Variovorax paradoxus: one gene and its partners. The protein of the gene in region 1 interacts with the protein of each later gene in a pairwise test. Links are inferred from orthologs where the notes say so. Each region holds a gene or a part of one and is shown in the gene's direction. Other genes may lie near its edges. The genes, in order: dnaX, dnaQ and dnaE.

Evidence for each region.
Region 2: the proteins of dnaX (region 1) and dnaQ interact in binary tests that used the Escherichia coli proteins (3 or more experiments, as listed by UniProt). The link is inferred for Variovorax paradoxus from one-to-one orthologs.
Region 3: the proteins of dnaX (region 1) and dnaE interact in binary tests that used the Escherichia coli proteins (3 or more experiments, as listed by UniProt). The link is inferred for Variovorax paradoxus from one-to-one orthologs.

What each region holds. Positions count from the first base shown.
Region 1 is NZ_CP091716.1:4,418,486-4,428,458, reverse strand. What follows is about bases 3,975-6,968. They hold dnaX (DNA polymerase III subunit gamma/tau), read left to right. Parts: upstream 3,975-4,532; coding sequence 4,533-6,404; downstream 6,405-6,968. Other genes in these bases: recR (recombination mediator RecR), read left to right, coding at 6,801-6,968; L3V85_RS20485 (YbaB/EbfC family nucleoid-associated protein), read left to right, coding at 6,461-6,793; L3V85_RS20500 (TIGR03862 family flavoprotein), read left to right, coding at 3,975-4,165. In the rest of the region: L3V85_RS20505 (UvrD-helicase domain-containing protein), read left to right, coding at 1-2,930; more of L3V85_RS20500, read left to right, coding at 2,927-3,974; more of recR, read left to right, coding at 6,969-7,391; L3V85_RS20475 (MAPEG family protein), read left to right, coding at 7,419-7,811; L3V85_RS20470 (ABC transporter substrate-binding protein), read left to right, coding at 7,949-8,986; L3V85_RS20465 (ABC transporter ATP-binding protein), read left to right, coding at 9,042-9,857; L3V85_RS20460 (ABC transporter permease), read left to right, coding at 9,857-9,973. UniProt on the Escherichia coli protein: Part of the beta sliding clamp loading complex, which hydrolyzes ATP to load the beta clamp onto primed DNA to form the DNA replication pre-initiation complex.
Region 2 is NZ_CP091716.1:4,580,789-4,585,242, reverse strand. What follows is about bases 1-2,877. They hold dnaQ (DNA polymerase III subunit epsilon), read left to right. Parts: upstream 1-1,016; coding sequence 1,017-1,739; downstream 1,740-2,877. Other genes in these bases: L3V85_RS21265 (peptidoglycan recognition protein family protein), read right to left, coding at 2,310-2,877; L3V85_RS21270 (hypothetical protein), read right to left, coding at 1,933-2,277; fdx (ISC system 2Fe-2S type ferredoxin), read left to right, coding at 679-1,017; hscA (Fe-S protein assembly chaperone HscA), read left to right, coding at 1-672. Outside these bases: more of L3V85_RS21265, read right to left, coding at 2,878-2,912; L3V85_RS21260 (stereocilin), read left to right, coding at 3,144-3,266; L3V85_RS21255 (NAD(P)/FAD-dependent oxidoreductase), read left to right, coding at 3,307-4,416. UniProt on the Escherichia coli protein: DNA polymerase III is a complex, multichain enzyme responsible for most of the replicative synthesis in bacteria. The epsilon subunit contain the editing function and is a proofreading 3'-5' exonuclease.
Region 3 is NZ_CP091716.1:3,454,890-3,465,961, forward strand. What follows is about bases 4,308-8,400. They hold dnaE (DNA polymerase III subunit alpha), read left to right. Parts: upstream 4,308-4,681; coding sequence 4,682-8,200; downstream 8,201-8,400. Other genes in these bases: L3V85_RS16060 (sulfurtransferase), read right to left, coding at 4,308-4,619; L3V85_RS16070 (peptidoglycan D,D-transpeptidase FtsI family protein), read right to left, coding at 8,226-8,400. In the rest of the region: L3V85_RS16040 (tripartite tricarboxylate transporter permease), read right to left, coding at 1-905; L3V85_RS16045 (tripartite tricarboxylate transporter TctB family protein), read right to left, coding at 910-1,434; L3V85_RS16050 (sensor histidine kinase), read right to left, coding at 1,591-3,138; L3V85_RS16055 (response regulator), read right to left, coding at 3,095-3,805; more of L3V85_RS16060, read right to left, coding at 3,828-4,307; more of L3V85_RS16070, read right to left, coding at 8,401-9,956; L3V85_RS16075 (cell envelope integrity protein TolA), read right to left, coding at 10,046-10,969; L3V85_RS16080 (ExbD/TolR family protein), read right to left, coding at 10,973-11,072. UniProt on the Escherichia coli protein: DNA polymerase III is a complex, multichain enzyme responsible for most of the replicative synthesis in bacteria. This DNA polymerase also exhibits 3' to 5' exonuclease activity. The alpha chain is the DNA polymerase catalytic subunit.

The sequences.
Region 1 (9,973 bases):
TTGCGGCGGTTCCACGCCTGAAGGGCCTCTACCGTCGCCTGCTCGAAGGCGGCCGGCCGGTGCAGTTCCGCACCTTTCACGCATGGTTCGCGGGCCTGCTGCGCAATGCGCCGCTGGCGGTGCTGCGCGAACTGGGCCTGCCGTCGAACTACGAGCTGCTCGAGGACGATGCCGAGGCGCGCAGCCACACGTGGCGCCCGTTCTTCGAGGCCGTCACCGCCGACAGGAATGCGCTGGCCGACTACTACGCCGTCGTCGCCACGCACGGCCGCTCGCAGACGGCCAAGGCGCTGGGCGAGGCGCTGTCCAAGCGCGTCGAGTTCTCGCTGGCCGACGCAGAGAACGCGGTGCAGCATTTCAGCGCCTTCTATCCCTCGCTCGATGGGCTCGAGGAGCCGACCGACGCCCTGCGCGGCAGTGCGGTGCGACAGCGCTGGCTCGACCGTGCCGCCGCACTGGGCAAGGAGTCCAACAAGACGCCGCAGAAGGCCGCCGAGGCCATCATCGACATCTTCGGCACGGGCGAGCCCGAAGCTGGCGCACTGCCGGCCGCGCTGGCGCACCTGCGCAAGAACTTCTTCGTGGCCACGGAAGACCGGCTCAACAAGAACCTGCAGAAGTTCCCCGCCGCCCAGGAGGCCGAGGCCGAATTGCAGGTGCTGTGCGGCGCGCAGGCCCAGCATGCCGCCTGGCTCTACCAGCAGCGCATGACGCGCCTCACGCGCATCCTGATCGCGGCCTTCGCCGACGTGAAGCGCGCGCACGGCTGGGTCGACATGAACGATGTGGAGCAGGCGGCCCAGTTGCTGCTCGGCCAGTCGGCACTTTCGGGCTGGGTGCAGGAGCGGCTCGACGCGCGCATCGCGCACCTGCTGATCGACGAGTTCCAGGACACCAACCCGCTGCAGTGGCAGGCACTCTACGGCTGGCTCAGCGCCTACACCGGCGCGCAGGGCCGGGCGCCGCGCGTGTTCATCGTGGGCGACCCGAAGCAGAGCATCTACCGCTTCCGCCGTGCCGAGCCGCAGGTGTTCATTGCCGCCAAGAAGTTCGTGCGCGAAGGTCTCGACGGCGAGTTGCTGAACTGCGACCACACGCACCGCAATGCGCGCGCCGTGGTCGGTCTGGTCAACTCGGCGATGCTGGCCGCGCAGGATGCCGGCGAATTCGACGGCTACCGCGCCCACACCACCGAGCGCAAGGACGAGGGCGAACTGCTCAAGCTCCCGGCCATCGACCGCGATGCGCTCGGCGCCGCCGAGGCCGCACCAGCCGACGACGGCATGCTGCATTGGCGAGACAGCCTCGTCACGCCGCGCGTGCTGCCCGAAGAGCAACTGCTGCAAAAAGAATGCGAGCAGGCCGCGCAGTGGGTCGCGCAGCGCATCGCCGACGGCACGCCGCCGCGGCAGATCATGGTGCTCGCGCGTCGTCGCAGCCGGTTGTCGGCCATGCAGGACGCGCTGCGCCAGCGCCACATCCCCGTGCAGCAGCCCGAGAAGAACGAACTGCACGACGCACCCGAAGTGCAGGACGTGGTCGCGCTCATCGACGCACTGGTGTCGCCTGCCCACGATCTTTCGCTGGCGCGGGCGCTGAAGTCGCCGGTGTTCGGCATCGGCGACGACGCGTTGGTGCAACTGGCGCTGCGCCAGCGGGAGCGCCCGTCGTTCAACTGGTTCTCGCTGATCCAGAAAAGCGAAGACCTGCCAGCGGAACTGACGGAGGCGGGCGTCAAGCTGCGCAAATGGCAGCGCTGGCTGATGACGCTGCCGCCGCACGATGCGCTCGACGCGATCTTCAACGATGGGGATCTGCTCGCGAAATTCGGTGCGGCGGTGCCGGCGCCGATGCGGCAAAGCGCGTTGGCCAATCTGCGTGGCGTGCTGACCGCATCGCTCGACATCGACGGCGCGCGCTTCACCACGCCCTATGCCTTGGTGCGCTCGTTGCGCGCAGGCGGTGTGCGGGCGCCGTCCGTCGCCGCGCCCGACGCGGTGCAACTGCTCACCGTGCATGGCGCCAAGGGCCTGGAGGCCGATACCGTGCTCATGCTCGACTGCGATGCCCCGCCGCCGCGCGCCCAGACCATGGGCGTGCTGGTCGAGTGGAAAGGCAGCGACAGCGCGCCGACGCGCTTCGTGTTCCTTGCGAGCGAAAAGACGCCGCCGGCCTGTGCCGCGGCGTTGCTCGAGGAGGAGCAGCGCGCCCGCCATCGCGAGGAGCTGAACGGTCTCTATGTGGCGACCACGCGGGCGCGCGAGCGGCTGGTGTTGTCCTCGGTGCGCCCCGCGCGGGCCAACGAGGGCAGCTGGTGGACGCGGCTGGAGCCGCTGTGCGAGCCCACGGAGGCCGACGAGCCGCTGGTCGCGCTGCCGACGGAGAGCGGCGCGGGCAGCTTCTCGATGAAGAAAATGCCCGAGGCGCCTGTGCCGGTCGAAGTGCCCTCCACCAGGAAAGCCGCCGCGACCGCCACCGTCGACGCCCGCGCCGCGGCCTTCGGCCAGGCCATGCACCGCTTGCTCGAATGGGCAGTGCCGGGGGAGCCTCTGCCCGCCGCCCATGTGCGTGCCGCCGCCCGCGAATTCATGCTCGATGCGCAGCAGGCACGCGGCGCCGCCGCACTGGCCCAGCGCATCCGCGCCGGAGAGGGCGCCTGGGTGTGGGACGATCGCAGGGTCGACTGGCATGGCAATGAAGTCACGCTGGTGCATGAAGGCGAGACCTTGCGCATCGACCGTCTGGTGCGCGAGCGCGACGGCGGCGCCTGGTGGATCCTCGACTACAAATCCGCGGCGCGTCCCGAACGGGACGCCGCGCTGATCGCACAGATGCAGCGCTACCGCGCGGCAGTGCAACATGCCTATCCCGGTGCCACGGTGCGCGTCGCGTTCCTGACCGGGCAGGGCGAACTGGTAAATCTCGAATGAATGTTTCTCCTGCCGTTGCCGTGATCGGCGGCGGACCCGCCGGCCTGATGGCGGCCGAAGTACTGAGCGCATCCGGTGCGCAAGTGCATGTGTACGACGCAATGCCCTCGGTGGGCCGCAAGTTCCTGCTGGCCGGGCGTGGCGGCCTGAATCTCACGCACTCGGAGCCTTTCGACGTGTTCATGAGCCGCTTCGGCGAGCGCCGCGCGCAACTCCAGCCGATGCTCGAGAAGTTCGGTCCGCAGCAGGTGCGCGAGTGGGCGGCGGGGCTGGGCATCGAGACTTTCGTCGGCACCTCGGGCCGCGTGTTCCCGACCGACATGAAGGCTGCGCCGCTGCTGCGTGCGTGGCTGCATCGGTTGCGCGCGGCGGGCGTGCAATTTCATATGCGGCATCGCTGGCTGGGCGAGGGCGCAATCGACCTGGGCGCGTTGCGGTTCGCGACGCCGGCCGGCGAGGTCACCGTGAAAGCCGATGCCGTGGTGCTGGCGCTGGGCGGCGCGAGTTGGGCGCGCCTTGGCTCCGACGGGGCATGGGCGCCGTGGCTGCTGTCCAAGGGCGTGGAAGTGGCACCTCTGTTGCCTGCCAATAGCGGCTTCGATGGCGCGGGGTGGAGCGAGCATTTTTCGAGCCGTTTCGCGGGGCAGCCGTTCAAATCGGTCGCGATCTCGTTCACCGACAGCCAGGGACGTCATTTCGCGCGCAAGGGCGAGTTCGTCGCGACAGCCACGGGCATCGAAGGCAGCCTGGTCTATGCCGCATCTGCGCTGCTGCGCGACGAGATTGCCGCGAACGGCAGCGCGACGCTGCTGCTCGACTTGCTGCCCGATCGCACGCAGGAGCAGGTGCTCGCGGCGGTGAAGCATCCGCGCGGTGCGCGCTCGTTGAGCAGCCACCTCAAGAGCCGGCTCGGCATCGAGGGCATTAAGGCGGGCGTGCTGCACGAGGCGCTGAGCAAGGAAGCGATGCAGGACCCCGTGCAACTGGCGACCACGATCAAGGCCGTGCCGCTGAAGCTGGTCGCGACACGTCCGGTGGACGAGGCGATCAGCACGGCGGGCGGGGTGCGCTTCGACGCGCTGGACGCGGCGCTGATGGCGAATGCGCTGCCCGGCATGTTCGCGGCAGGGGAGATGCTGGATTGGGAGGCGCCGACCGGCGGTTACCTGCTCACGGCGTCGATGGCGAGCGGCGCTGCCGCGGCGCGCGGCGCTATTCAGCGGCTGGGGCTGTAGAAGCCCCGCGCCGTATCGGAGTTTTCGCTGAGTGAGTTTGCAAGCTCCGTTTCATTTCGCGTGGAATGAAACGAAGCTGCGGAAGAGGTTGACGAGCCTTACCCCTGGCACTGACTACGCAGTTAGGGCTGCTTGGTTCCCCACCTGACCCGGTTGGCCACTTCACCATGCAGGGAGGCCCGTCAGCGCTTATTGTAACCCCCCAGGATGCGCGCACTTCGTGTCGCTTCTCCTTCCCCCTGCTGGGGGCGACACCGGCGGCCCGGCGAAGCCGGTTCCGCGGTGGCCCACGAAAAGACGGGGGCTTTTTTGATTGCGGGGTTGAAGCTGGGGTGGGAGGGACGCCGCGCCTTTTAGAATGCCCGCAATGTCTTATCTCGTGCTCGCTCGCAAGTTCCGTCCGAAAACCTTCGGTGAGATGGTCGGTCAGGGGCATGTGGTGCAGGCGCTCGAGAACGCGTTGACCACGCAGCGCCTGCATCACGCCTATCTTTTCACCGGCACCCGGGGCGTGGGCAAGACCACGGTCTCGCGGATTCTGGCGAAGTCGCTCAACTGCCAGGGGCCGGACGGGCAGGGCGGCATCACCGCCACGCCTTGCGGGGTCTGCCAGGCTTGCCGCGACATCGACTCCGGCCGCTTCGTCGACTACACCGAGCTCGACGCGGCCTCGAACCGCGGCGTGGACGAGGTGCAGTCGCTGCTCGAACAGGCCGTCTACAAGCCGGTGCAGGGGCGCTTCAAGGTCTTCATGATCGACGAAGTGCACATGCTCACCAACACCGCGTTCAACGCAATGCTGAAGACGCTCGAGGAGCCGCCCGAGTACCTCAAGTTCGTGCTGGCCACGACCGATCCGCAGAAGGTGCCGGTCACGGTGCTGTCGCGCTGCCTGCAATTCAACCTGCGGCCGATGGCGCCGGAGACGGTGCTCGAACACCTGACGGGCGTGCTGCAGACCGAAAACGTTCCGGCCGAGCCGCAGGCGCTGCGCCTGCTGGCTCGCGCGGCACGCGGCTCGATGCGCGACGCGCTGTCGCTCACCGACCAGGCCATCGCCTTCGGCAACGGTGAGCTGGTCGAAACCGGCGTGCGGCAGATGCTCGGCAGCGTCGATCGCGGCCATGTGTTCCGCCTGATCGAGGCACTGGCGCAAGGCGACGGCAAGACGGTGGTCGAGACCTCGGAGGCGCTGCGCGTCGACGGCATGTCGGCTGCGTCCACGCTCGAAGAAATGACGGCGGTGCTGCAGGCCATGGCCGTGCTGCAGGCTGTGCCTTCGCGTGCCGAGTCCGCCGATGCCGCCACCGACCCCGACGCGGCCGACACCGCGCGCCTGGCCGCGCTGATGCCCGCCGACGAGACGCAACTGCTCTACAGCCTCTGCCTGCACGGCCGTGGCGAGCTGGGCCTGGCTCCCGACGAATACGCGGCGCTCACCATGGTGCTGCTGCGGCTCCTGGCCTTCAAGCCTTCCAACGCGGCTGCTTCGACGGCCTCCACGGAAAAAAAAACTCTGAATGAAGCCGCGGCCGCCGCGCCGCAGGCGCCGGCACGTGCCCCGGCACCCGTTCCGGCCCCTGCGCCGGTCGTGCGTCCGCCGGCCGAACAGCCGGCTGCCGCAGCCCCCGCGCCGGCTCCGATTTCGCCAGCCCCGACTTCTCCGCCGGCACCCGCGGGCCAACGCCTCGCCGTGGTCGACGAACCCCGCCGCCAGCCCGAGCAGCGCCCGGAGCCGCCCGACGCACCGGCCAAGGTCGTCGGCGTGCCCATCCGCGTGCAGCCGCCGCCGAGTGCGCGCGACATTCCTCCTGCCGAGGGCTCGCAGCGCGTTCCCTACACCCCCATTCCCCAGAGCGAAGACGGCGACTTCTGGCATGCCACGGTCACGCAACTGGTCGCGTCCGAGGCCATCAACGCCCTGACGCGCGAGCTGGCGCTGCAGTCGCAATTGGTGGGCCGTGACACCGACCAATGGATGCTGCGCATCGAGCGCGAGACGCTCAACCAGCCTTCCAGCCGCGAGAAGCTGACGGCCGCGCTCAACGGCCTGGGCCACGACATCAAGCTCACGATCGAGATCGGTGGCGTGGTCGACAGCCCTGCGCGCCGCAACAGGCAGGCCGCCGACGAGCGTCAGCGCGTGGCCGAGGACGCCATTCACAACGACCCCGAAGTACAGGCGCTGATGCGCGACTTCGATGCGAAGATCGTCCCAGGAACCCTGAAACCGGCCTGAGCTTTCGTCTCTCTTATCCTTCTCCCATTTTTCCAACCCAACAATCAGGACCAACGATGTTCAACAAAGGACAACTGGCCGGCCTCATGAAGCAGGCGCAGGCAATGCAGGACAACCTCAAGAAGGCCCAGGAAGAGCTGGCCCACATCGAGGTCGAGGGTGAATCCGGCGCCGGTCTCGTCAAGGTCGTCATGACCTGCAAGCACGACGTCAAGCGCATCACCATCGATCCGAGCCTGCTGGCCGACGACAAGGACATGCTCGAAGACCTGGTGGCCGCCGCCTTCAACGCCGCCGTGCGCAAGGCCGAGGAAACCAGCGAGCAGAAGATGGGCAAGCTGACGGCCGGCATGCCCGGCCTCCCGCCCGGCATGAAGCTGCCGTTCTAAGCGGCACATGGCCGACGCCAGTTCGCTCGACGCCCTGATCGATGCGCTGCGCCGCCTGCCCGGTGTCGGCGTCAAGTCGGCCTCGCGCATGGCCTTTCATCTGCTGCAGCATGACCGCGACGGCGCGCAGTTGCTCGCGCGCGCACTGCAGCAGGCGGCGGGCAATGTGCGGCACTGCGAACTTTGCAACACCTTCACCGAAGCGCCGATCTGCAGTGTCTGCATGGACTCGCGGCGCGACGTGACCAAGCTCTGCGTGGTCGAGACACCGGCCGACCAGGCCGCACTGGAGCGCACCGGCGCATTCCGCGGCTATTACTTCGTGCTGATGGGCAAGCTCAGTCCGCTCGACGGCATCGGGCCCAACGACATCGGGCTGCAGAAGCTCTTCAATCGCGCGCTCGACGGCACGGTGAGCGAGGTCATCCTCGCCACCAACTTCACGGCCGAGGGCGAAGCCACGGCGCACGTGATCGGCGAAGCGCTCAAGCAGCGTGGCCTGATGGTGACGCGTCTCGCGCGCGGCGTGCCGGCCGGCAGCGAACTCGAGTACGTGGACCTCGGCACCATCGCGCACGCGCTGGTGGATCGGCGGTAGCCACGCCGCCGGCGGAGACAAAACGAAATGACTTTTTCACTGCTCACGGTAGCCTATTGGTGCGTGTTCATCGCCTGTGGGCTGCCGTACCTGGCCGCGTGGATCGCCAAGGCGGGCAGTTTCGGCCCGCGCGACAACATGCAGCCGCGCGAATGGGCCGCGAAGCAGAGCGGCTGGCGCGCGCGTGCCAACAGCGCGCAGGCCAACAGCTTCGAGGGATTGCCGTTCTTCATCGGCGCCGTGATCATCGCGCACCAGCTCGGCGCGGCGCAGGGGCGGCTCGACATGCTCGCAGTGGCCTACGTGGTGCTTCGCGTGATCTATATCGGCCTTTACATCAAGGGCATCGGCAGCGCGCGCAGCGCGGTCTGGGCGCTCGGTTTCCTGGTCAACGCCGCGATCCTTTTCATCGCGCGATAAGCCCCGTGCGCAGGGCCTTCTGGAGGCCTTCATGCTTACGTGGAAACCCGCACGGGATGACCCCGATGCAGTCGCGTGATGCGGCCCCTAAGCTCGATTCAGTCCAGACGAATCACAGAGCCTCCAGGCACCGTTTCATGCTCCATCGCCGCACCCTCATTTCCGCCTCCGCCATTGCCGCCGCAACCATCGCGTTGCCGCGCGTCTTTGCGCAGCAGGCGAAGCTGGAGAAGACCAAGGTCTCCATCGCGGTGGGCGGCAAGGCGGCGTTCTACTACCTGCCGCTGACCATCTCCGAGCAGCTCGGCTATTTCAAGGCCGAGGGGCTGGACGTGGAAATCTCCGACTTCGCCGGCGGCGCGCGCGCGTTGCAGGCCGTGGTCGGCGGCTCGGCCGACGTCTGCTCCGGCGCCTACGAACACACCATCAACCTGCAGGCCAAGAACCAGTTCTTCCAGGCCTTCGTGCTGCAGGGCCGCGCACCGCAGATCGCGGTGGGCGTGTCGACCAAGAACATGGCCGGCTATACCGGCATCCAGGATCTCAAGGGGAAGAAGATCGGCGTCTCGGCACCGGGCTCGTCGACCAACATGGTGGCCAACCTCGTGCTGTCGCGCGGCGGTCTCAAGGCCAGCGACGTGAGCTACATCGGCGTGGGCGTGGCGGCCGGTGCGCTCACCGCGTTGCGCTCGGGGCAGATCGACGCCATCAGCAACACCGATCCGGTGATGACGATGCTCGAGCAGAAAGGTGACGTGAAGATCATCAGCGACACGCGCACGCTCAAGGGCACGCAGCAGGTGTTCGGCGGCACGATGCCGGCGGCCTGCCTGTATGCGTCGACCGAGTTCATCCAGAAGAATCCGAACACCTGCCAGGCGCTGGCGAATGCCATCGTGCACGGCCTGAAATGGCTGCAGACGGCGGGGCCGGGCGACATCATCAAGACGGTGCCGGAGACCTACCTGCTGGGCGACCGCGCGCTGTACCTCGCTTCTTTCGACAAGGTGCGCGAGTCGATCGCGACAGACGGCCTGGTGCCGGCCGACGGCCCCAAGACCGCGCTCACCGCGATCGCCAGCTTCGACAACACCGTGAAGGCCGACAAGATCGACCTCGCCAAGACCTACACCAACGATTTTGCCCGGCGCGCGAAAGACAGGTTCAAAGCCTGATTCCGAACGTCCTCGCGACCCGGCCCTGGCCGGGTTTTTTATGCCCCGTCCGACCATGTCCGACCACGCACTCGAACTCCTCTCCATCAGCTGCACCTTCCATTCGAAGGACGATCCCGGCCAGCGCTACACCGCGGTGGCCGACACCACGCTGCGCATCAGGGCCGGGGAGTTCGTGTCGGTGGTCGGCCCCACCGGCTGCGGCAAGTCGACGCTGCTGAACGTGGGCGCGGGCCTGCTGGAACCCTCATCGGGCACGGTCAAGGTGTTCGGCAAGACGCTGGAGGGCGTCAACGCGAGAGCGGGCTACATGTTCCAGACCGAAGCGCTGATGCCCTGGCGCAGCGCCATCGACAACGTGATGGTCGGGCTGCAGTACCGCGGCGTGCCCGACGCCGATGCGCGCAGGCAGGCCGAAGCATGGCTCGCGCGTGTGGGCCTGGCGGGCTTCGGCGACCGTTATCCGCACCAGCTTTCCGGCGGCATGCGCAAGCGCGTGGCGCTGGCGCAGACGCTGGTGCTCGACCCCGACATCATCCTCATGGACGAGCCCTTCAGCGCGCTCGACATCCAGACGCGCCAGCTGATGGAAAACGAAGTGCTCGACCTCTGGAGCGCGAAGAAGAAGGCGGTGCTGTTCATCACGCACGACCTGGACGAGGCCATCGCGATGAGCGACCGCGTGGTGGTGCTGTCGGCCGGACCGGCGACGCATCCCATCGGTGAGTTCGCCATCGACCTGGCGCGTCCGCGCGACGTGGCCGAGGTGCGCACGCAGCCGCGCTTCGTCGAGCTGCACACCCAGATCTGGGAGGTGCTGCGCGACGAGGTGCTCAAGGGCTATGCCCAGCAGTTGAGGAAGGCCGCCTGATGCCGCGCGCGAACTTCGGCCTCAACGAGCGCAATGCGCGCTTCTGGCAACTGGCGCTGCTGGTGCTGATTCTGATTGCGTGGCACCTGGCTTCGCGCAACCAGCAGTTCGCTTTC
Region 2 (4,454 bases), 160 kb from region 1 along the record:
TCGCTCGGCATCGAGACCATGGGTGGGCTGGTCGAGCGCATCGTGCCGCGCAACCAGACCATCCCGACCGCGATGGCGCAGGACTTCACGACCTACCAAGACGGCCAGACCGCGCTGGCGCTGCACGTGGTGCAGGGCGAGCGCGACCTTGTCTCCGACTGCCGCAGCCTCGCGCGCTTCACGCTGCGCGGCATTCCACCGATGGCGGCCGGCGCGGCGCGCATTCGCGTGACCTTCACCGTCGATGCCGACGGCCTGCTGAGCGTGAGCGCCAAAGAGCAGGGCAGCGGCGTCGAGGCCAGCGTGGCCGTCAAGCCGTCGTACGGCCTGTCGGACGACCAGATCGCGACCATGCTGCAGGAAAGCTTCTCCACCGCGCAGCAGGACATGCAAGCCCGTGCGCTGGTCGAGGCGCGCGTCGACGCCGACCGCATGCTGCTCGCCACCCAGAGCGCGCTCGATGCCGATGGCGATCTGCTGAGCGACGAAGAGCGCACGCTCATCGACGCTTCGATGGCGCAGTTGCGCGAAGCCGCCAAGACCAGCAACGACGCCGGCGCCATCGAGGCCGCAACCAAGAAGCTGGCCGACGACACCGAGGCCTTTGCCGCACAGCGCATGAACGCGGGCATTGCGCGCGCACTTGCCGGCCGCAAGGTCGAATCTCTCTAGAACAACATGCCCACGATCAAGATCTACCCGCATCCCGAGTACTGCCCGCAAGGCGCCGAAATCACCGCGCCCGCAGGCACCTCGATCTGCGAGGCGCTGCTCGACAACCACATCAACATCGAGCACGCCTGCGAGATGAGCTGTGCCTGCACCACCTGCCACGTGATCGTGCGCGAGGGTTTCAACTCGCTCAACGAAGCGGAAGAGGGCGAAGAAGATCTGCTCGACCGTGCCTGGGGCCTGGAGCCGCAATCGCGCCTGAGTTGCCAATCGATCCTGGCGCAGGAGAATGTGACTATCGAGATTCCCAAATACTCGATCAATCACGCCAAGGAAAACCACTGATGAGTCGCTTGATCGTCCTCGATACCGAAACCACCGGGCTTTCCGCGGAAAACGGCGACCGCGTCATCGAGCTCGGCTGCGTGGAGCTGTTCAACCGCAAGCTCACCGGCAACGACCTGCACATCTATTTCAACCCGGAGCGCGAGAGCCACGAAGACGCGCTGAAGGTCCACGGCCTGACGACCGACTTCCTGCGCGACAAGCCGAAGTTCGCGACGCTGGCGAACGACATCGTCGAGTACCTGCGCGATGCCGAGCTGATCATTCACAACGCGGCCTTCGACGTGGGCTTCCTCAACAAGGAGTTCGAGCGCGCCGGTTTTCCCCCGCTGCGCACCTTCGTTGCGGAAGTGACCGACACACTGGCCATGGCCAAGCTGGTGTATCCGGGCAAGCGCAATTCGCTCGATGCACTGTGCGACCGCTTCGGCGTCGATCGTTCGAACCGCACCTTCCACGGCGCCAAGCTGGACGCCCAGTTGCTGGCTGACGTCTACATCAACCTCACACGCGGGCAGGATGCGCTGCTCATCGATGTGGCGTCGAGCGAGCCCGAGGTGGGCACCGCCGTCGTGGCGATGGACCTGAGCCAGTTCGAGCTGCCGGTGATCCTGGCAGCGGAGCAAGAACTCGCCGCGCACGAGGGCGTGCTGGCTCAACTCGATAAATCTTCTGGTGGCCGCACACTGTTTCGTCAAAATGACGAAAAAGCTGTGGCATAATCTGAGGCTTCGCTGAACGCGATTCGTAATTCAAAGCAACGCAGTCAAACGCGTTGTTTTGGGCGGTTAGCTCAGGGGTAGAGCACAGCATTCACACTGCTGGGGTCGGAGGTTCGAAGCCTCCACCGCCCACCATCATCAAAAAGCGACCTGGATTTCCAGGTCGCTTTTTTGTTTTGCGCGTCCGGTCTTTTTACTGCTTCGCGCCGAAGAGGTCGTCGCAGTTATCGCAAGCGAAGTAGAGCTTCTGCTCCCCGCATTGCACCGACCCTGTGGCACCCGCCCGGATCTGCCAGTCGCACGACCTGCCTTGCCGGGTCAGCGTGCCTTCGACGTAGCAGGGCGCCAGCTGGTAGTTGTCGTGCAAGGTCTTGTAGTCGACCTCTTTCGCGCGAGAAAAGAATTCGCGCGCCTTGCCGTGGCTCTGCGGCACATCGGATGTCCGGCAGGCCGCGGCCGGTTCGTCGGTGTGGAAGTCTGCGACGTAGACGTTCGTGAACGACGCAGCGTCGCGGGTCGCACACGAAGCGACAAGCATGGCACCAACCGCCAACGCAAGAACGCGGATTCTTACTTCCATAGCGCCGAACTCGCTTCGCCTGGATTCTTGTACGACACCGTCGGATGCCGGTAGACGTCGCTCGACTTCAGGTTGAACTGCAGGTACAGCTCATCGATCAGCCATTGAAGCGACGCGTTCTGCGCAGCTGTCACGTCCTCGTAGCTCTTGTCGTCGATGTGCAGGCCGACCAGTTCGATGCCGATCGAGTCGTTGTTCACCGGATACCGATCGGGGTAGGGCTTTGCGCGCTCATGCGCATCGATGGCGTTGATCTGGCTGGTCCACGACATCGCCAGCATCTTGGCCATGGCTGACGTGTCGCAAGTGCTCTTGTTGATGGTGAGGCACTTCGACTTGATCAGCTTGCCGACGTGATAGCAGCGCGCATACACGCTGGCCGTCTGGTAGATCTGGCCGTTCTTGTCGATCAGGAAGTGGGCGCCGTTGCCGCCCGCCTGGTAGCCGTTGAGGCTGGACTCGGCGGTGCTGGAATCGGTCTGGTGAACGACGATGGCCAGCACACTGGGCAATGCGCCGTGCTCGATGCCGGATGACCGCCTGGGTATCACCTTGGGATCGACCAGCATCCCGTTGGTGTCGATGGTGGACATTTCTCTCCCTCCAGAAGAAAGCGATGCTCGTTGCTGCTCTGTCAGCGCGTCGAAGTAAAACACATCGATCGCGGATGACAAAACCGCATTGGTAACGCGATTTGACAGAGCCCGCGGCGCTGATTGCTTCCGCCTTACTTGACTGTCGGTTGGCACCGACGGCAAGTGCAGCCAAGGGCTGTCGCACTTCCCACGGCACTGGCCTAGAACCTGGATGAAAGGAGCAAGACCATGGCCACTCATCCCGATCTTCCGACCCCCGTGACGCCGGACCTGCCCGTCGAGCCCGATGAAGGCCCGAGCACGCCACCGGACGAACCCACCGACCCCGAGCCGCCACCCTCGGTGAGTTGAGTTTGTTCGTGCATCGTGCGGGCCGCGATAAGCTCGCACGATGGACGAAATTGATTGCGCCGTCATCGGCGCTGGAGTGGTGGGGCTGGCCGTGGCGCGCGCGTTGGCGCTCGCGGGCCGGGAGGTGTTGGTGCTCGAATCCGAAGGTGCCATCGGCACTGCAACGAGTTCGCGCAACAGCGAGGTGATTCACGCGGGCATCTATTACCCGAAGGGCTCGCTGAAGGCACGGCTTTGCGTCGAGGGCAAGCAACTGCTGTACGCCTATGCCGATGAGCGCGGCGTGCCGCATCGGCGCTGCGGCAAGCTGATCGTGGCGACGTCGCCCGAACAGGCCGGTCAACTCGAGGCGATCCGGGTCAAGGCGGCTGCCAACGGGGTCGACGATCTGGAACTGCTTACCGAACAGCAGGCCAAGGCGCTGGAGCCGCAACTGCAATGCGTGGCGGCCCTGCATTCGCCCAGCACCGGCATCGTCGACAGCCATGCGCTGATGCTGAGCCTGCTCGGCGACCTCGAGAACGCGGGCGGCATGCTCGCGCTGAAATCACCGGTGACGCGCGCCGAATGTGGTGCCGACGGCATCGTGCTGATCGCGCAGGACGGCACGGCGTTGCGCTGCCGGACGGTGGTCAATGCAGCGGGGCTCGGAGCCCCGGCGCTGGCCCGTCGATTCGAGGGGCTGCCCGCCTCGTCGGTGCCGCAAGAGTATTTCGCCAAGGGCAACTACTTCACCCTGTCGGGGCGAGCGCCTTTCGGCCGCCTCGTCTATCCGGTTCCCGAGCCGGGCGGCTTGGGCGTGCATTTGACGATCGACCTCGGCGGCCAGGCCAAGTTCGGGCCCGACGTGCAGTGGGTGTCTTCGGCCGACGACCTCGTGGTCGACCCCGCGCGCGGCGACGGCTTCTATGCCGAGGTGCGCAAGTACTGGCCGGCGCTGCCCGACGGCGCACTTATTCCCGGCTACGCAGGCATGCGGCCCAAGATCTCGGGGCCGGGCGAGCCGGCTGCGGACTTCGTGATCGAGGGGCCCTCGTCGCACGGTGTGGCGGGCCTGGTCAATCTGTTCGGCATCGAGTCGCCGGGGCTCACGAGCAGCCTGGCGATCGGGGCGCATGTCGCCCGCCTGCTGGCGGGTACGGAAGCTTGAGTGAGTGAATCAAGGGCACAAGTCCGCACATCTGTCGC
Region 3 (11,072 bases), 960 kb from region 1 along the record:
CCTTCGATCATGCCGGTGCCGAACTTGTTCGGCGTCTTCGACACCTTGCGCTCCAGCGCATAGGCGATGAAGGTGGTGATGGTCGGACCGGTGCCGGGCATGGCGCCGAACACCGTGCCGACGAGGGTGCCGCGGATCATGGCGGGGAAGGCGCGCTTGAGCTCTTCCTTGCTCGGGCGCATGTCGCTGAGCTTCAGCGTGCCGGTGTCGCCGATGGCCTTCATGCGGTTCACGTTGAGCAGGAAGTCGGCCACGCCGAACAGGCCCATCGAGATCGCCACCAGTTCCAGGCCGTCGCTCAGCTCAGGCAGGCCGAACGCGAAGCGGAAGCTGCCGCTGTTCACGTCGGTGCCGACCACGCCGCACAGCAGGCCGAACAGCGTCATGGCCACGCCCTTGAGCGGCGAGCCGCGCGACATGGTGGAGCCGGCCAGCAGGCCCAGCAGCATGATCGAGAAGATCTCGGTCGGGCCGAACTTGAACGCGATCTGCACCAGCAGCGGCGAGGCGAAGATCATCACGATGATGCCGACCGACGCCGCGAAGAACGACGCGATCATCGTCACCCCGAGCGCGACGCCCCCCTTGCCTTGCTTGGTCATGGGGTACCCGTCCAGACAGGTCACCGCATGCGGCGGGTGCGACGGCATGTTCATCAGGATGGCGCCGATGGCACCGCCGTACTGCGAACCGTAGAAGATGCCGGCCAGCATCAGGATGGCGGGCACCGGGTGCATCACGTAGGTGAGCGGCAGCAGGATAGAGATGGCCTGCAGCGCGCCCATGCCCGGCAGCACGCCGATCAGGTTGCCCACCAGCACGCCGAAGAACGACCACAGCAGGTTCGAGCCCTGGAAGGCGACGCCGAAGCCGAACCAGAGGTCTTGTAGCGATTGACCGATCATGATCTCAACCTCCCCACTGGAACAGGGGCAACTGCAGCTTGAGCGCCCACCAGAACACGACCACCGCGATGAACGACATCGCCAGCGAAAGCAACAGCGCTTCGGTCAGCGTGTTGTCGCGGTCGCCGAGCGCCGAGATGAACACGATCGCGAAGGTGGCCGGCAGCAGGCCGCCGTACTCGCCGAACAGCAGGAACGCGAGGATGCCCAGGATGATGCAGATGCCGCCGCGAATGTCGGGCATGCCGCCCGGATGGCCGTGCGAGACGGCCTCTTCGTCGGATGCGGGCTTGTCGCCGCGCGCGGACACCGCGATCAGCAGGCCGGTCAGGGCCAGCAGCGCACCGAGCGCGACCGGGAAGAAGCCCGGTCCCATGTGCGCGAGCTCGCCCACGCGGTAGCCGATGCCGGCATACACCGCGGCCAATCCGATGACGATCAGCAGGGCGCCGCCGTAGTAGTCTTTTTTGAATCTGGAAGCGGGCCGGGGCGCGTGCGAGGCCGGATCTTCACCGAGCTGGTGCTGCATAAGTCTCCTTCGATTTGGAAGGAGGGCAGTCTAGAAATCGAGGCTTTCAGTCCCCTTTCGGACGGGGCGCAAGCGACCTGCGGACCCTCAAAATACGTGTAATCACGTACCGACGTATCGGGTGAAACCCTAGCAAAAACGGGCCTCGGCGGGGCTTCAGCCGAGGTGCAGCGGCAGCCTCAGCGTCGCGCGCAATCCGCCGCCGGTGTTGCTCTCGGGCATGCCCGCGCTGTCGAGCTCGATCTCGCCGCCGTTGCGCCGCGCATAGCCGCGCGCGATGGTCAGGCCCAGGCCCGCGCCGTGCGCCGCGCCCGCATCCACGGCGGGGTCGCGGTGAAAGCGCTCGAACACGCTCTCGCGCCGCTCGGGTGCGACGCCGGGACCGTTGTCGCACACCTCCGCCAGCGCCGACGAAGCCTCGCGCCGCACGGTCACGGTGATGTTGCCGCCGCGCGGCGTGTACTTGAGCGCGTTGTGCACGAGGTTCGCGAGCACCTCGTGAAGCTCGGCCGCGTTGGCGAGCACCGGCAGCACGGGCGTGTCGTCGTCCTCGGCGTCATCGCCGGCGGCGGTGTCGCTGCGCGCATCGACCCAGCCCAGGTCCTGGTCGTTCTCGCGCGCCAGCGGCAAGTATTCGAGCACCACGCCGCGCGCGATGGCGTTGAGGTCGACCACCGCTGGCTCGGCCCGCGCTGCCTCGCCTTCGGTGGTGGCATGCGCCAGCGCGAGCAGTTGTTCGCTCAGGCGCCGCGTGCGCGCCAGCTGCGCGACGATGGCATGCAGCGATTCGCGCATGCGCGCCGGGTCGGTCTCGCGCACCGCGTAGCCGGCCTGGATCGACAGGATGCTCAGCGGCGTGCGCAACTGGTGCGAGGCGTCGGCCAGGAACTGCGATTGCTCTTCCACCATGCGCCGGTGGCTTGCGATGTGGTGGTTGACCGCGTCGACCAGCGGCACCACTTCCTTGGGCACGCCGTTGGCGTCGAGCGGCTTCAGGTCGTCGCGCGAACGCTCGCGCAGCGAACGGCGCAGGCGCTCAAGCGGGCGCAGGGTCCAGGCCACGCCCAGCCACACCAGCAGCGCCATCACCAGCACCATGCGTGTGTCGCGCAGCAGCTCCTGGCGCAGCGACTCCGACTGGGCCTCCGTGCGCGGCCCGATGCCCTCGGCCGCCTGGATCAGCACGCTGTAGGCCACGCCGGGGTGGACGTGGTCGTACACCGTCTGCCGAAGCGCGGCCACGCGCACGCGGTGCTGCTCGTGCACCGCGTCGTAGAACACCGGCACGCCGTCGGCCGGGCGGGTGGCGGGGCGGGGCAGGCCGGGCACGCCCATGAGCGTGTTCTCGGGCGAGTTCACGTCGAGCGTTTCGCCCTTGGGAATGCGCTGCACGCCGACGTGCAGGTACTTGTAGCGCAGGTGCGTCGACTCGAACATGGCCTGGATCGAGAAGGGCTCCTGCACGCGCACGCTGCCGTCGCTCGCGACCACGATGCCGTTGGCCAGGGCCTGCACCGGCTCGAGCAGGCTCTGGTCGTAGGCGGCGACCAGCGAGTCGGTCAGCGCGTGATAGTCGTTCCAGCTGTCCAGCGCCAGCAGCGTGACCATGCCCGGCAGCAGCAGCGCCAGCAGCCGCGTGCGGATGCCGAAGCGCTGCGGCTCAGTCGCCGGCGATGGGGTCGGCGGCTGCGGCTGTGGATCCATCGGCAATGCCCTCGAGCATGTAGCCCAGGCCGCGCACGGTGACGATGCGCACGTCGCTGTCCGCCAGCTTGCGCCGCAGCCGGTGCAGCACCACTTCGATGGCGTCGGGGCCGGCGGTGCTGTCGTTGGTGAACACCTTGGCGAAGAGCTGCGACTTGCCCACCGGCGAGCCGCTGCGCATCAAGAGTGCCGTGAGGGCGGCCTGCTCGCGCGGCGTGAGCGACAGCAGCGTGCCGCGCAGCGTGAAGGCATGGCTCTGGCTGTCGTAGGAGAGCGAGGCGCACTGCAGGCGCGGGTGCTGCTTGCCGCGGCTGCGCCGCACCAGTGCCGACAGGCGCGCCTCGAGCTCGACCAGCTCGAAGGGCTTGGAAAGAAAGTCGTCGGCGCCCAGGTTCAGGCCGCGCACGCGGTCTTGCAGGGCGCCCTGCGCGGTGAGGATGAGCACCGGCGTGCGGTCGTCGGCGTTGCGCATGTCGGCCAGCACGCTCAGGCCGTGCTTGTCGGGCAGGCGCAGGTCCAGCACGATGGCGTCGTATTCGGTGCCGGCCATGAAGGCTTCGGCGGTGCGCGCGTCGGGCGCATGGTCGGCCACGAAGCCGCTCTGGGTCAATGCGCGGATCAGCCAGGAGGCCATGTCCAGTTCGTCTTCGACCAGGAGGATGCGCATGGGAGGCTGCCGGTTGTTGGGGTCAGGTCTTGAGGCCGAGATTCAGGTCGATGTCTTCCGCCGCGCGTGCGCTGGCATCGGCCGCGCGCGCGCTCAGGTCGGGCGCAAGCGCGCGCCGGCCGTCGAACACGAAGCAGTCGCCGTGGTAGTGCGCGCCGCCGACCTGCTCGAAATACTTGAGGATGCCGCCTTCGAGCTGCAGCACGTTCTCGATGCCTTCCTCGCGCATCAGGATCGCGGCCTTCTCGCAGCGGATGCCGCCGGTGCAGAAGCTCACCACCGTCTTGCCGGCGAAATCGGCGCGGTGCTCCTTCAGGGCGGGCGGGAACTCGGTGAACTTGGTGATGCGCCAGTCGATGGCGCCGTCGAAGGTGCCTTCGTCGACCTCGAAGTCGTTGCGCGTGTCGAGCAGGGCGATTTCGCGGCCCTCGTCGTCGTGGCCCTGATCGAGCCAGCGCTTGAGCGTGGGGGCATCGACGCCGGGCGCGCGGCCGGCGGCGGGCTGGATCGCCGGGTGGTCCATGCGGATGATCTCGCGCTTGAGCTTCACCAGCATGCGGCGAAAGGGCTGCGTGGCGGACCAGCTTTCCTTGGCCTCGAGGTCGGCGAAGCGGGCGTCGGCGCGCAAATCGGCCAGAAAGGTCCGTACGCCGTCGGCCGAACCCGCCAGAAACAGGTTGATACCCTCCGGCGCCAGCAGGATGGTGCCCATGAGGTCCAGGGCCTGGGCGCGGGCGCGCAGGTCTTCACGCAGCTCGGGGCTGTCGTCGATGGCCACGAACTTGTAGGCCGCGATATTCAAAATCTCTTGCACGGGGCGGGATTGTAGGGAACCCCAACTCACATGGTGGATGCGGTGCTTTCTACAATGGCCGCATGTTTGTTCACCTGCGCCTGCACACCGAGTTTTCCGTCGTCGACGGCACCAACCGAATCGATGAAGCCATCAAGGCCGCGGCTGCCGACAAGCAGCCCGCACTGGCCATCACCGACCTGAACAACCTGTTCGGGGCGGTCAAGTTCTACAAGCAGGGGCGGGGCAAGGGCGTCAAGCCGGTCATTGGCGCCGAAATCTTCATCGACGGGCTGGGCAAGGAGCCCGGCGCGCTGACCCGCATCGTGCTGCTGGTGCAGAGCATGGAGGGTTATCTGAACCTTTCCGAGCTGCTGGCGCGGGCCTGGACGCAGAACGTGGCGCGCGGCCAGTCGCAGGCCGCCTGCAAGCTGGAGTGGGTGCAGGAGCTGTCGGGCGGGCTGATCGCGCTGTCGGGCGCGCAGGCCGGGCCGCTGGGCCAGCCGCTGCTGCAAGGGCAGGGCGAGCGCGCGGCCGAACTCGCGCTGCAGCTGGCGGGGATTTTTCCGCACCGCTTCTACATCGAGCTGCAGCGCGCCGGTCGTCCCGAGGACGAGCCGCATGTCATTGCCGCGGTGCAGCTTGCCGCAAGGCTCAAGCTGCCGGTGGTGGCGACGCACCCGGTGCAGTTCGCGGCCCGCGAAGACTACGAGGCGCACGAGGCGCGCGTGTGCATTTCCGAGGGCGAGATTCTGGGCAACCCGCGTCGCGTGCGCCGCTTCACCGAAGAGCAGTACTTCAAGTCGACCGCCGAAATGCAGGCGCTCTTTGCCGACGTGCCGAGCGCGCTGGCCAACACGGTCGAGATCGCCAAGCGCTGCAACCTGACGCTGGTGCTGGGCAAGCCGCAGCTGCCGGACTTTCCGACGCCGTTCATCAGCGAGGGCGTGCGCATGCCCATCGACGACTTCTTCCGCCAGGAGTCGTTCGAGGGCCTGGAGATGCGCCTGAGGCACCTGTACCCCGACGAGGCCAAGCGCGAAGCGCAGCGCGCGCGCTATGTGGAACGGCTTGAGTTCGAGATCAACACCATCCTGAACATGGGGTTCCCGGGCTACTTCCTGATCGTGGGCGACTTCATCAAGTGGGCCAAGGAAAACGGCTGCCCGGTGGGCCCGGGCCGGGGCTCGGGCGCCGGCTCGCTGGTGGCCTATGCGCTGAAGATCACCGACCTGGACCCGCTCGAATACAAGCTGCTGTTCGAACGTTTCCTGAACCCCGAACGCGTTTCGATGCCCGACTTCGACATCGACTTCTGCCAGGGCAACCGCGACCGCGTGATCGACTACGTGAAGGACAAGTACGGCCGCAACGCCGTGAGCCAGATCGCCACCTTCGGCACCATGGCCGCGCGAGCGGCCATCCGCGACGTGGGCCGCGTGCTCGACATGAGCTATATGTTCTGCGACGGCATCAGCAAGCTGATTCCGAACAAGCCCGGCATGTCGGTGACGCTGCAGTACCCGCCCGAGAAGAAGATCGAAGGCGACAAGAACAACTACGCCATCGAGATGGAGCCGCAGCTCGCGGAGCGCATCGAGAAGGAAGAAGAAGTGAGGATGCTGGTCGAGCTCGCGCAGAAGCTCGAAGGCATGACCCGAAACATCGGCATGCACGCCGGGGGCGTGCTCATCGCGCCGGGCAAGCTCACCGACTTCTGCCCGCTCTACCAGCAGCCCGGCAGCGAATCGGCCGTGAGCCAGTACGACAAGGACGACGTCGAAGCCATCGGCCTCGTGAAGTTCGACTTCTTGGGTCTTGCCACGCTCACCATCCTGGAGATTGCGCGCGAGTTCATCATGAAGCGCCACAAGGGCCAGGAGAACTTCGCGTTCGAAAACATACCGCTGAACGACGCGGCCACCTACCGGCTGTTCTCCGAAGGCACGACCGAGGCGGTGTTCCAGTTCGAATCGCGCGGCATGCAGGGCATGCTGAAGGATGCGCGTCCCACGCGGCTGGAAGACCTGATCGCGCTGAACGCGCTGTACCGACCGGGCCCGATGGACCTGATTCCCAGCTTCGTGGCGCGCAAGCACGGCCGCGAAGAAGTGGAGTATCCGCACCCGGCCGTGGCCGAGATGCTCTCCGAGACCTACGGGATCATGGTCTACCAGGAGCAGGTGATGCAGACCGCGCAGATCCTGGGCGGCTACTCGCTCGGCGGCGCCGACTTGCTGCGCCGCGCGATGGGCAAGAAAAAGCTCGAGGAAATGGCCGAGCACCGCGAGAAGTTCCGCGCGGGCGCACTTGCCACGCACGGCATCGTGCAGGACAAGGCCGACGAAATCTTCGACTTGATGGAGAAGTTCGCGGGCTACGGTTTCAACAAGTCGCACGCCGCCGCCTACTCGCTGCTGGCGTATCACACGGGCTGGCTCAAGGTTCACTACACGGCCGAGTTCTTCTGCGCCAACATGACCGTGGAAATGGACGACACGGACAAGCTCAAGCTCCTGTTCGAAGACGCCCAGAAAAACTTCGGCATCACCTTCGAGCCGCCGGACGTGAACCGCGGCAACTACCGCTTCGAGCCCGTGACCGACCGCGTCATTCGCTACGGGCTGGGCGCCGTCAAGGGCACGGGCCAGCTCGCGGTCGAGGCCGTGGTGCGGGCGCGCGAAGAGGGCGGCCCGTTCAAGAGCCTGTTCGACTTCTGCGTGCGCATCGACCGTCAGCGCATCAACAAGCGCACGGTGGAAGCGCTCATCAAGGCCGGCGCCTTCGACGCCATCCAGCAGAACCGCGCGTCGCTGATCGCCTCGGTCGACCGTGCCTTCGAATTTGCCATTGCCACCGCGGCCAACGCCTCGCAGGTCGACATCTTCGGCGACTGCGAGCACGGCTCGGCCACCGCGGAGCCCGACCTGGTCGACGCCACGCCGTGGGGCGTGAAGGAGCGCCTGACGCTCGAGAAAACGGCCGTGGGCTTCTACCTGTCGGGCCACCTGTTCGACGAGGTCTCGCACGAAGTGCGGCGCTTCTGCAAGCGCGAGATCGGTGACCTGCTCGACAGCCGCGACCAGCAGGTCATTGCCGGCATCGTGAGCGACTTCCGCGTGATCAACGGCCAGCGCGGCCGGCTGGCGATCTTCAAGCTCGACGACAAGTCGGACGCGATCGACGCCACCGCCGACGAGGCGCTCATCAACGCCAACCGCAACACGCTGAAGGACGACGAGCTCGTCATCGTCAGCGGCAGGCTGCAACCGGCGCGCGGCGGCTTCGAGGCGCGCTTCCAGGTGCAGCAGGTGTGGGACCTCGCCACGGCGCGCTGCCGCTTCGGCAAGTTCCTGCGCGTGGCGGTGAACGGCAAGGCGCCCGACATCGCGCGCCTGATCAAGGACTTTCCGCCGCGCACCGAGCAGACCGAGGTCGGCGACCTGATCCAGGGCCTGCCGGTGCGGCTGTCGATGGCGCGCGGCGGCGCGCAGGTCGAGCTGCAACTGGGCGAGCGCGCCAAGTTCTTCCCGACCGATGCGGCGCTTGCCAGCTGGACCGCGCAGGCGGAAGCGGGCAAGGCGCAGATCGTTTACGACTGAGCCTCTGGCGCCCCGGAAAAGGGGCTCAGTGCGACAGCGGCGCCACCGCCAGGTCCGGCACCACGTTCATGATGCGCAGCGTCTGCTGCACCACCTGGCTGAACACCGGCGCCGCGACCAGGCCGCCGAAGTACTTGCCGGCGCTGGGCTCGTCGATCATCACCGCGACGATGATGCGCGGCTTGTCGATGGGCGACATGCCGGTGTACCAGGCGCGGTACTTGTTGCTCGCGTAGCCCTTGCCGACCTGCTTGTGCGCGGTGCCGGTCTTGCCGCCCACCGAGTAGCCCACCGTCTGCGCTAGCGGCGCGGTGCCGCCGGGCGCGGCGGCCAGGTGCATCATCTGCCGCACCTCGCTCGCGACCGTGGGCGAGAACACCTGCACGCCGGCCGGCTCCTCGCCGTTGTTCTTCAAAAGGCTCACCGGGATCACCTCGCCGTCGTGCGCGAAGGCCGTGTAGGCGTGCGCGATCTGGAACAGCGAGGCCGACAGGCCGTAGCCGTAGGACATGGTGGCCTGCTCGATCGGGCGCCATGACTTCCATGGGCGCAGCCGCCCGGTCACGGCGCCGGGAAAGGGCGTCTGCGGCTTCTGGCCCAGGCCCACCGCGGTGAGCGAGTTCCACATTTCCTGCGCCGACATGCGCTGCGAGATCTTGGTGGCGCCCACGTTGCTGGATTTCTGGATCACGCCCTGCACCGTGAGCACGCCGAAGTTCTCGTCGTCGTGAATGGTCGCGCCCGAGACGGTGATGCGCCCGGGGTTGGTGTCGATGATGGTGTTGGGCGTGACGCGGCCCAGCTGCAGCGCGGTGGCGACGGTGATGGGCTTCATGGTCGAGCCGGGCTCGAACACGTCGGTCATGGCGCGGTTGCGCAACTGCTCGCCCGTGAGGTTGCGGCGGTCGTTGGGGTCGTAGCTGGGGTAGTTGGCCATGGCCAGCAGTTCGCCGGTACGGGCATCGACCACCACCACGCTGCCTGCGCGCGCCTTGTTGGCGACCACGGCGTCGCGGATCTTCTCGTAGGCCACGAACTGCACGCGGTCGTCGATGCTCAGCTGAATGTCGTGGCCCTCGGTGGGCGGCACCTGGTCTTCGGTGTCCTCGACGATGTGGCCCAGCCGGTCCTTGAGCACGTGGCGCGAGCCGGACTTGCCGGCCAGCTCCTGGTTGAAGGCCAGCTCGATGCCTTCCTGGCCCACGTCTTCCACGTTGGTGAAGCCGGCCAGGTGGGCGGCGGCCTCGCCCTCGGGGTACTGGCGGCGGTAGTCGCGGCGCAGGTAGATGCCCTTGAGATTGAGCGCAGCCACTTCCTTAGCAATCGACTGGTCGACCTGGCGCTTGATCCAGACAAAGCTCTTGTCCTCGTCCTCCAGCTTCTTGTCGAGTTCCTTCTGCGGCATGCCCAGCAGCTTGGCCACCTGCTGGAGCTTGGCCAGCACCGCGGGGTCGTCGCGCTCGATGTCCTCGGGAATGGCCCAGATGCTGGGTGCCGGAATGTCCGAGGCCAGGATCAGCCCGTTGCGGTCGAGGATGCGGCCCCGGTTGGCCGGCAGCTCCAGCGTGCGCTGGTAGCGCACTTCGCCCTGGTGCTGGAAGAAGTCGTTGTTGAAGATCTGTACGTACGAGGCCCGGGCCGCCAGCAGCACGAAGCCGAAGGCAATGCTGGCCACGATGAACTTGCTGCGCCAGACGGGGGTGGGGCTGGCAAGGAGCGGACTGCTGCCGTAGCGGATGCGGCCGTTGGGATTCATGAGCCCTGATTATCGAGCTCCGGGTGACGTGCAAGTCACCCGGAGAGGGCCCGTTTTCTTAGCTGCGCGTTAGCAGGCGCACGAAGAGGTCAGCGCTTGGGCCGCAGCGACACGATGAGTGACGGGAAGATGCGCCCGTCGGTGTCGCGCGGCAGCTTGTCGGTCTTGCGCAGGCCGCGCTCGGCCGCGTCGTCCCAGCCCGGCAGGCCGCTCGACTTGCTGAGCTTGACGCCGACGATGGTGCCGTCGGGTGCCAGGCTCACCTCGAACTCCGCCGCCGGGTTGCCGTTCACGGTGTCGGCATCGGGGAAGGTGATGTTCGGGCGAACCGCCGCCGCGATGCGGCCTGCATAGCCGCTGGACGGACCCGACGAGCGCATGGCCGTGCCCTTGGAGTCGTCGCTGCCGCTGGCGCCGGCCAGGCCCTGCATGCGCTTGAGCGTGGCGGCACGGTCGGCGGCTGCCTGTTTCGCGGCCGCCTCGGCCTTCTTGGCTTCAGCCTGCTTGGCCTCGGCCGCGTCCTGCTGCTTCTTCTGCTCGGCCAGCTTCTGCTGCTGTTCCTTCTTGCGCTGGGCTTCGTCCTCGGCGCGCTGCTTGGCCTCGAGCTCCTTCTTCTTCTGCAGCTGCTGTTGCTGCTGGAGCTCGCGCTCTTTCTGTTCCTTCTGCTCCTTGAGCTTCTTCTCGCGCTCCAGGGCAATGTCGGGTGCCTTGGGTGCGGGCGCGGGCTCTGGCGCCTTGGCCACGGGCGGAGGAGGCGGCGCCGGGGCGGGTGGTGGCGGCGCGGGTACGGGAGCCGGCGCCTCCGGTGCCTGCAGGCGGGGCGCCGCCTGCTGCACCGTGGACGACCACAGCTCCGCGTCGACCGCGCCTTCGTCGGCCTCGCTTTTCCAGCGCACGCCCCAGGTGAGCGCGGCGATCAGCAGGCCGTGGGCGATGAGGGCCAGCACGACGGCGCGCGGCGTGCCGCGCTGCGGCGGCGGCGCGAACTCGGGGCGATCCAGTGCGAGCGACATGCCTTATTTGCCGCCCGTGGTCGTGACCGACAGGCCCACGCGCTCGACGCCGTTGCGCTTGAGCTGGTTCATGGCCTTCACCACGGTCTCGTACTTCACCGAC